DNA from 4 places in the Mesorhizobium sp. WSM4976 genome. Region 2 is predicted to be linked to each of the others. Evidence: predicted binding sites of a transcription regulator. Region 2 holds the regulator's gene; each other region holds the start of a gene.
The links. The regulator LexA, encoded in region 2, represses DNA repair genes until DNA is damaged. The targets are predictions, from matches to a motif close to TGTTCNNNNTGTGTTCNG.
Positions count from the first base shown of each region.

Region 1 (2,200 bases), on a different contig from region 2:
TCCACAGCCGGCGCCCGCAATGGCCAGAACAGGCTCCGCCACCGGGACGAAGCCGTCATGGACTATACGAAGATACGTGCCTCCGGAGGCTGTGCGGGCCAGCGTGAAGGTGACGATGCTGTCAAAAGCCGGAAGCTGGTCGGCCTCCTTGTCGGCGGGCCCCTCACGCCAGGAATAGCGCAGCAGCCTGCCGGGCTCGGCCTCGAGCACCTCGCATGCGATCGGCGCATCCGGTCCGGCAAAGGTGAAGCAGCTGCCGGCTTCAGCCTTCATGTCGTTCGGCATCATCCAGGCGGCCAGAAGTTCCGGCTCGGTCAGCGCCCGCCAGACCTTTTCAGGCGGATCGGGAAGGTCGCATTCGAAGCTGAGCGGCGCTTCGTTGACCATCGGGTTTTCGGTTGCCGTCATTGATCCATTCCCTTCAGAACCGTCTTCAACTTTTCGATGCGTTCCGGCCAGAAGGCGCGGTAGCGTTCGATCCAGCCGAGCAGCGGGTCGAGCCCTTGCGGATCGGCGCGGTAATAGGCGTTGCGGCCGGCGCGCCGCTCGACCACCAGGCCGGCGCCGCGCAGAACGGCGAGATGCTGCGAGACCGCCGGCTGCGACACACTCATGCCGGCGCGCAGCTCGCTCACGCTCATCTCGCTGGCGGCGAGGCGCTCGTAGACGGCGCGACGCGTCGGATCGGCGAGCGCCCGGAAAATCTCTGCTTCGATCATGGACAAAGCATAAGTCGACACTTATTGATTTGGCAAGCGTCTGTTTGATCGCCATATCAAAACAGATGTTCAGGCGCGGCCTTTGCTGACATTCCTTGACAGAAAGGTAGGTCTTCTCTAGAACGAAAAGGGAACAAAAACATTGTGGGAAAAGCCAGCCTCTTCAGGCATGAACAGCCCGCAGGCTGTAAGGTGAGCGACTTAAAATTTGTTTCGGATGAGCGCGGAGAAGTAAGATGGCGGGTAGCGTCAACAAGGTCATTCTGGTCGGCAATCTCGGGGCGGACCCTGAAATCCGCCGCCTGAATTCCGGCGATCCGGTCGTCAACATCCGCGTCGCCACCTCGGAAAGCTGGCGCGACAAGAACTCGGGCGAGCGAAAGGAAAAGACCGAGTGGCATAATGTCGTGATCTTCAACGACCAACTCGCCAAGGTCGCCGAGCAGTATTTGAAGAAGGGCATGAAGGTCTATGTCGAGGGCCAGCTGCAGACCCGCAAATGGCAGGACCAGACCGGCAATGACCGCTACACGACCGAAATCGTGCTGCAGAAATTCCGCGGCGAGCTGCAGATGCTCGATGCCCGCGGCGAGGGCGGCCAGGTCGGCAACTATTCCGGCGGCGGCAGCCGCGGTTCAGATTTCGGCCAGTCCGGCCCGAACGAAGGTTTCAGCCGCGGTGGCGGCGGCGGTTCCAGGGGCGGCGGTGGCGGCGGCTCGTCGCGCGAGCTGGACGACGAGATCCCGTTCTAGGCGTTTCACTTAAGGGAAGGCGCGATGTCGCTCGGATCGCTTCTGTCGGCGCCGCCTCCCATTTCATGGCATGCTTTCGCGGCCATCGCCGCTTTAGCCGTCGGCGGCGCCCAGTTGGCGTTGCCGAAAGGCACGATACGTCACCGCGTGCTGGGTTATGCCTGGGTGGCGCTGATTTTGGGTCATCGCCGTTTCGAGCTTCTGGATCCAGCAGATCCGGCTTGCAGGTCCGTTCAGCCCGATCCATCTGCTGTCGATCCTGGTGCTGGTCACGGTACCGCTGGCGGCCTGGTATGCGCGCACGCATAAGGTGGCCGCGCATTGCGGCGCTATGGTGAAACTCTTTTCGCGCTGGTCGGCGCCGGCATGTTCACGCTACTGCCCGGCCGGATCATGCACGCCGTCGCGTTCGGCCAATAGGCGACGGGAACCTCGCAAGGAAGATTAACGTGAAAGCACGCGTCAAATGGGTCGAGGATCGCACCTTTGTCGGCGAATCCGGCAGCGGGCATAAGGTCGTGCTGGGCACGGCGCGTGGGCCGGATGGCAAGACACCTGGACCGAGCCCGATGGAACTGGTGCTGATCGGCACCGGCGGCTGCTCGGCCTTTGACGTCGTTCACATCCTTGAGAAAGGCCGCGAAGCAATCGAGGATTGTGTCGTCGAGCTCGACGCCGATCGCGCAGAGACCGACCCCAAAGTCTTCACCCGCATCCACATGCATTTCA
Region 1 is NZ_JARTVT010000010.1:72,324-74,523, reverse strand. It holds gene P9272_RS14035 (SRPBCC domain-containing protein) at 1-408, opposite strand, end outside; gene P9272_RS14030 (metalloregulator ArsR/SmtB family transcription factor) at 405-719, opposite strand; gene ssb (single-stranded DNA-binding protein) at 956-1,471, shown strand; partial or broken gene P9272_RS14020 (DUF2306 domain-containing protein) at 1,496-1,891, shown strand; gene P9272_RS14015 (OsmC family protein) at 1,921-2,200, shown strand, end outside.
Region 1: ssb (single-stranded DNA-binding protein) is a predicted target of LexA. The motif match lies at 838-855, and genes of this name have one in related genera.

Region 2 (2,200 bases):
GTGTTGAGCGCGCTCGCCATGCCGTTCGGCTTCGACGGCCCCTTCCTCTATGTGATGGGCAAGGGCCTGACGGCGATGATCGCCATTTCGGCATGGATCTCCGAGCGCTCGCCGGTCGATGCCGTGGGATTGATCTCGATCCAGTCGGTGCTGCTGGCGACGATCGCGCTCGTCATCGCGACCATGGCCACCACCTGGCTGAGGCTTGCCGCTGTTCCCATTGCTCTCGCCGCAATGCTGGCGATCCCACATGTGCGCACGCCGGATGTCCTCATTTCCGAGGACGCGCATCTGGTGGCGATGCCGATCGGCGGCGGCGAGCTTGCCGTCAACCGCGAACGCTCGAACGAGTTCACGACCGACAATTGGAAGCGGGCGCTGAAGGCCGAGGAAATTGTGTCGCCAGAGAATTCGCCAAAGACGCTCTCGATATCGCCGACCCGGTCGACCTGCCGCCCGGCTCACCCTTCTATTGCACCGGCGACCTCTGCATTGGCCGGCATCCGTCCGGTGCGATCGTCGCGCTCGCCGAAAACCGCGACAGCGCACGGCCTGCCTGCGGCTTTGCCGACCTCATCGTCATCAACGATGCCACGGCCTACAATCCCTGCTGGGATCAGCGTGTGCTTGTCGTCACCAAGCGCCAGCTGGCGCGTGACGGCAGCGCCGCCGTCTTCTTCGATCCACAATCGGCAACCGCGCGAGCAGCCATCCAATATGCCGTCGAAAAGCCATATCGGCCCTGGCACGAGCAGCGCAGATACACGCGCGAGGCCCGGGGACTGCCGCCATATGAAAAACCTGAGAGGGCCAAGCCCTCGCAGCCGGATCAGTAGCGCCTGATCAGCCCGACGAGCTTGCCCTGCACCTTGACCCGATCCGGCCCGAAGATGCGGGTCTCGTAGGCCGGGTTGGCAGCCTCCAGCGCGATGGAGGCGCCCTTGCGGCGGAAGCGCTTGAGCGTTGCTTCCTCATCGTCGACCAGCGCCACCACGATCTCGCCCGGACTCGCTGTGTTGGCGTTACGGATGATGACGGTGTCGCCGTCGAAGATGCCGGCCTCGATCATGGAGTCACCCTTGACCTCCAGCGCATAATGCTCGCCACCCATGATCATGTCCGGCGGCACCGAGATCGAATGCGTCTGGTGTTGGATGGCATCGATCGGAACACCGGCGGCGATGCGGCCCATCACCGGAATGGATACGGCCGAAGCGGCGTCGTCGTCGTTGCTGGGTGTCGGCGTACGCGACGGCGCTGCCGGCTTGACCTGGCGACTTAGATTGCCCTGACCGCCTTGAATGACGCTCGGCGAAAACTTCTTCGCGGCATTCAGGCCCGGCGCGATCGAATCGGGCAGCCGCAGGACTTCCAGCGCGCGCGCCCGGTTCGGTAGCCGGCGAATGAAACCGCGTTCTTCCAGCGCCGTGATCAGCCGATGGATGCCGGACTTCGAGGCCAGGTCCAGTGCTTCCTTCATCTCGTCGAAGGATGGAGGGATCCCGCTCTCCTTCAGGCGTTCATGGATGAACATCAGGAGTTCATGTTGCTTGCGCGTCAGCATTGGCGGCCCCCACGGGTTCCGAAACCAGAATCAGAAAAACAAACCCAGAACAAACACTATCTGTTCCAGTTGTGTTCCGCAACCGTTTAAAGTTTAATGAATTTCTTAAGGCTGGCGAAAGAATGTTGCATCCGGCGGTGCCCGGCCGCCTGCAACTGGGGCTGTGTCATTGATTCCGCTCGATTCTGCAATTCTCCTTATGTTGAAATTGAGACGCGACACCATCGCGGAAGCGCTGAGGTGTTCGCGTCGGTTCATCCGTGCATGTGCCGCACCGTGAACGAAACGAACCCAAAATGCCAACGTTGGCGATGATTCCGGTCCTCGGCCTTTGCCGTCTATGGACCAGCTGACATAGGCCAGAAGGTTCTTGCCGTGTCGCGGACGGGGATGAGACAACCGCCCTGGTCGCCGGGGATGCAGCGGCCTGGTTCGAAACGGAGGCGACAGCACAATGAGGAGAATTCCCGATCTTGCCGAGGTCGAGGCAATGGATGCCGCGGACCCGCTGCGTGCCCTGCGCGATCGCTTCGTCCTGCCGGATGGCGTGAAATACCTCGACGGCAATTCACTGGGCGCCGCTTCAATCAATGTCTTCAACGAGATCGAGACGGCCGCGAAGCAGGAATGGGCGCA
Region 2 is NZ_JARTVT010000032.1:49,837-52,036, forward strand. It holds partial or broken gene P9272_RS30210 (ComEC/Rec2 family competence protein) at 1-836, shown strand, start outside; gene lexA (transcriptional repressor LexA) at 830-1,564, opposite strand; gene kynU (kynureninase) at 2,019-2,200, shown strand, end outside.

Region 3 (2,200 bases), on a different contig from region 2:
CATGCGGGCGTCCTTGAGGATCGCCTGGATCACCTGGATCGACAACATCAGCAGCGAAGGCGAGACGATGACGACGCGGGCGCGGTGCGCCTTCTGCACCACCGCCTCGAAATTCTCGTGGATTTCCGCGAACACCGATTCGGAGGGCACGAACATGAAGGCAGTGTCCTGCGTCTCGCCCTGGATCAGGTATTTCTCCGCGATATCGCGGATATGCACCTCAATGTCGCGCCGGAAGGCCTGCGCCGCCACCTTCTGCATGTCGGCGCCCTCGGCGGCGCGGATGGCGTTCCACGCTTCCAGCGGGAACTTGGCGTCGATGGCGAGCATCGGCGCGCCGTTGGGCATCCGCACCAGGCAGTCGGGCCGGCTGCCATTGCTGAGGCTGGCCTGGAACTCGTAGGCGCCGTGCGGCAACCCGTCGGCGACGATCGCCTCCATCCGCGACTGGCCAAAGGCGCCACGCGTCTGCTTGTTGGAGAGGATGGCCTGCAACTGCACGACCTGCCCGGCCAGGGACTGGATATTGCCCTGCGCGGTATCGATCACCGCAAGCCGCTCCTGCAGCTTGGCCAGGCTTTCATGCGTCGACTTGGTCTGCTCGGCCATGGTCTGGCCGATGCGGCCGGTCATGGCGTCGAGCCGTTGCCCGAGCGATTGCGTAAGCTCCGCCTGCCTGGCGCCGAACACGTCGGCGATCGCGCCCATGCGCCCCTGCATCTCGGCCTGCGCCTGCATGATGTCGGCCATCCGCGCCTCGGTGTCGCGGGCTTGGTCGGCCGCTTCCACAGCGGCAACCGCGCGCGCCTTGGCCGCGCGCCACAGGGCGATGACGAGCGCGGCGAACAGCACGACGAACAGGACAGCGACGATACCAAGCGCCTGGCCGAGCGTGATCGTGGTGGCGCCGAGCCGCGCGACCGGTTGCGAAAGGATGGAGGTCACGTCGTTCATGCGCGCAGCATAACCGATTCGCATCGCCGGCACAGATCAAAACGTGAACAGGGAAAGGCTGCCCCCGTTGACGCTTCTCAAGCGAAGTCTTAGGTGAGACGCCATGTCGATCAAGCCGCTCATCATTCTTCCCGATTCCATCCTGCGCCAGGTTTCCAAGCCGGTGGAGCGCGTCGACGCCGATCTGCGCAAGCTCGCCGACGACATGCTGGAGACCATGTATGACGCGCCGGGCATCGGCCTTGCGGCAATCCAGGTCGGCGAGCCGCGGCGGCTGCTGGTCATCGATCTCGCCAAGGAAGGCGAGCCGCCCGAACCGCATGTCTTCATCAATCCGGAAGTGCTCGAGAGTTCCGATCAGCGTTCCGTCTATGAGGAAGGCTGCCTGTCGATCCCCGACTATTACGCCGAGGTCGAGCGCCCGGCCTCGGTGCGGGTGAAATATCTCGACCGCGACGGCAAATTGCAGGAGATGCAGGCGGAAGGCCTGATGGCCACCTGCCTGCAGCACGAGATCGATCACCTCAACGGCGTGCTGTTCATCGACCACATCTCGAAGCTGAAGCGCGACATGGTGGTGAGGAAGTTCAAGAAACTCGCCAAGGACAAGGCGCCGGGGAAGATGGTGGGCTAAGGGGCCTTTTTGGCCGCGCGAGCACCTGAAGCCACCGCAAGACAGGATCGCAGGACCTCATGCCGCTTCGCGTCATCTTCATGGGCACGCCGGATTTTTCCGTGCCGACCTTGCGCGCCATCGCCGAGGCCGGCCACCAGATCGCCGCCGTCTACACACAGCCGCCGCGCGCCGCCGGCCGCCGCGGGCTGGAGTTGACGCCGTCCCCGGTGTATCGCGAGGCCGAGCGGCTGGGGCTCGAAGTGCGCACGCCGACATCGCTCAAAAGTGAGGCGGAGCAGGCGGCTTTCGCCGCCCTGCAAGCCGATGTCGCCGTGGTTATCGCCTATGGACTGCTGTTGCCGAAAGCCGTTTTGGACGCCCCGCGGCTCGGCTGCCTCAACGGACATGCCTCGCTTTTGCCACGCTGGCGTGGTGCTGCTCCGATCCAGCGCGCCATCATGGCCGGCGACAGCGAAACCGGCATGATGGTCATGAAGATGGAAGAGGGTCTCGATACCGGGCCGGTGGCTTTGGTTGAAAAATGCGCCATCGCACCCGATATCACGGCCGGCGAATTGCATGACCGCCTGATGGTTCAGGGCGCTTCGCTGATGGTCGAGGCGCTTGCGC
Region 3 is NZ_JARTVT010000024.1:38,597-40,796, forward strand. It holds gene P9272_RS26065 (DNA recombination protein RmuC) at 1-954, opposite strand, end outside; gene def (peptide deformylase) at 1,058-1,588, shown strand; gene fmt (methionyl-tRNA formyltransferase) at 1,648-2,200, shown strand, end outside.
Region 3: P9272_RS26065 (DNA recombination protein RmuC) is a predicted target of LexA. The motif match lies at 987-1,004, and genes of this name have one in related genera.

Region 4 (2,200 bases), on a different contig from region 2:
TCAAACGGGTCCACCTGACCGGTGACGCCGAACGTGCCGTCGCGCAGGTGCCGGCCGGCGCGGCCGGCGATCTGGCCGAGCTCGGCCGCGCTCAGGTTGCGGTATTGATAGCCGTCGAACTTGCGGTTCTGGGCGAAGGCAACGTGCTCGAGGTCGAGGTTCAGCCCCATGCCGATGGCGTCGGTCGCGACGAGATAGTCGACGTCGCCGGATTGGAAGATCTCGACCTGGGCGTTGCGGGTGCGGGGCGAGAGCGCGCCGAGCACGACGGCCGCACCGCCCTGCTGACGGCGGATCAGCTCGGCGATGGCATAAACCTCGTCGGCCGAGAAGGCGACGATCGCGGTGCGCCGCGGCAGCCGGGTCAGCTTCTTCGACCCGGCATAGGCAAGGTGCGACAGGCGCGGCCGCGTCACCACCGACACGCCCTTCAACAGGCGCTGCAGGATGCCGTGCATGGTGGCCGCGCCCAGCAGCAGCGTTTCCTGGCGGCCCCGCAGATGCAGGATGCGATCGGTGAAGATATGGCCGCGCTCGAGATCGCCGGCGAGTTGCACCTCGTCGATGGCGACAAAGGCGGCGTCAGTCTCGCGCGGCATGGCCTCGACGGTGCAGACCGAATATTTTGCGCCGGCAGGGACGATCTTCTCCTCCCCGGTGATCAGCGCCACCTTGTGGGCGCCGACCTTTTCGCAGACGCGCGCATAGACCTCGCGGGCGAGCAGCCTCAGCGGCAGGCCGATGATGCCGGTCTCGTGCGCGACCATGCGCTCGATGGCGAGATGGGTCTTGCCAGTGTTGGTGGGGCCGAGCACGGCCGTCACGTCACGGCCCGAAAGGATCAGCGGCTGGGAGTGTTTCGGCTGGATATTCATCGGCTCGGAAATAAGTGCTTCTGCCGCTTTGATTGTTCAAGCATGATCTTTCTCCGAAAACCGGTTCCCACTTTTCGGGATCGTGCTTTTGATCGGAGGCGCGGCGGCGCCGCCGCGTGTGACAGCCGACACATAGGGATTTAGGACGCCGAGCGAAAGCGGAATGTTCTTTTAGGGGGCGGGCGGGAATCGGCGGACCCGGTCAAAACCGGCTGCTGTTAACGGCTGGAACGAGTCTGGAACGAATCGGCGACGAATCGCTGACTCGTTCTGATTCAGGTTTTGTTCACGGCTATATGTGGATTTTTTGACGGTGAGTCTCACCACATGCTGAATCGGGAAACTGGCCCGATTCATGCTTCGGCTCCGCCAGGATCTAGCGGCAGTTAACTTTCGCTGGTGAAAGGTCGCGCTCTGTTCGAGGACCATCGTCAAGGTTATGAATTTGTTGATTTTTCTTAATCGCTTTTAACGATTGGAATAACGCTTTCGCCCTTTGCCGTTAACTTTTCGGCCAAAGCCAGAACGAATCGGCGACGAATCAGAGATGCAAGGAGTTCCCCGGTTTGTTCACCCCTAGATATGGTGTTATCCACAGCTTGCCCACCGAAAACTCACAGCTTGTGAAGCGGGTTGCGTACAGGGCTCGACGCGGTCGTTAACCTTTGCGTCCCGAATGGAGGCAAGGTGTCGCGCTGCCGCCGCCGGCAGGCCACAACAAGCGGCTCCAGCGCCGGAGCCGCCCTTGGCGATAATGTGTGTCAGGCGAAGTATTGGCCGCCATTGGCGGTGATGGTCGAACCGGTGATGAAGCCGGCCTCGTCGGAAGCCAGGAAGACGACGCAGCGCGCGATCTCTTCCGGTTCGCCGAGCCGGCCGACGGGGATCTGCGGGATGATGCGCTCGTTGAGCACCTTCTCGTCGATCGCCTTGACCATCTCCGTCGCGATATAGCCGGGGCAGATCACGTTGACGGTTATGCCGGCGCGGGCGCCTTCCTGGGCAAGAGCCTTCGAGAAGCCGATGTCGCCGGCCTTCGAGGCCGAATAATTGGCCTGGCCAGCCTGGCCCTTCTGGCCGTTGATCGAGGAAATGGTGATGACGCGCCCGAACTTGCGGTCGCGCATGCCGCTCCACAGCGGGTGCGTCATGTTGAAGACGCCGGAGAGGTTGGTGTCGATGACCTCCTTCCACTGCGCGGGCGTCATCTTGTGGAACATGGCGTCGCGGGTGATGCCGGCATTGTTGACCAGAACCGAGACCGCGCCGAGATCTGCTTCGATCTGCTTGATGCCGGCGGCGCAGGCATCGTAGTCGGCGACGGA
Region 4 is NZ_JARTVT010000011.1:70,143-72,342, reverse strand. It holds gene P9272_RS15175 (helicase-related protein) at 1-875, opposite strand, end outside; gene phbB (acetoacetyl-CoA reductase) at 1,637-2,200, opposite strand, start outside.
Region 4: P9272_RS15175 (helicase-related protein) is a predicted target of LexA. The motif match lies at 1,102-1,119, and genes of this name have one in related genera.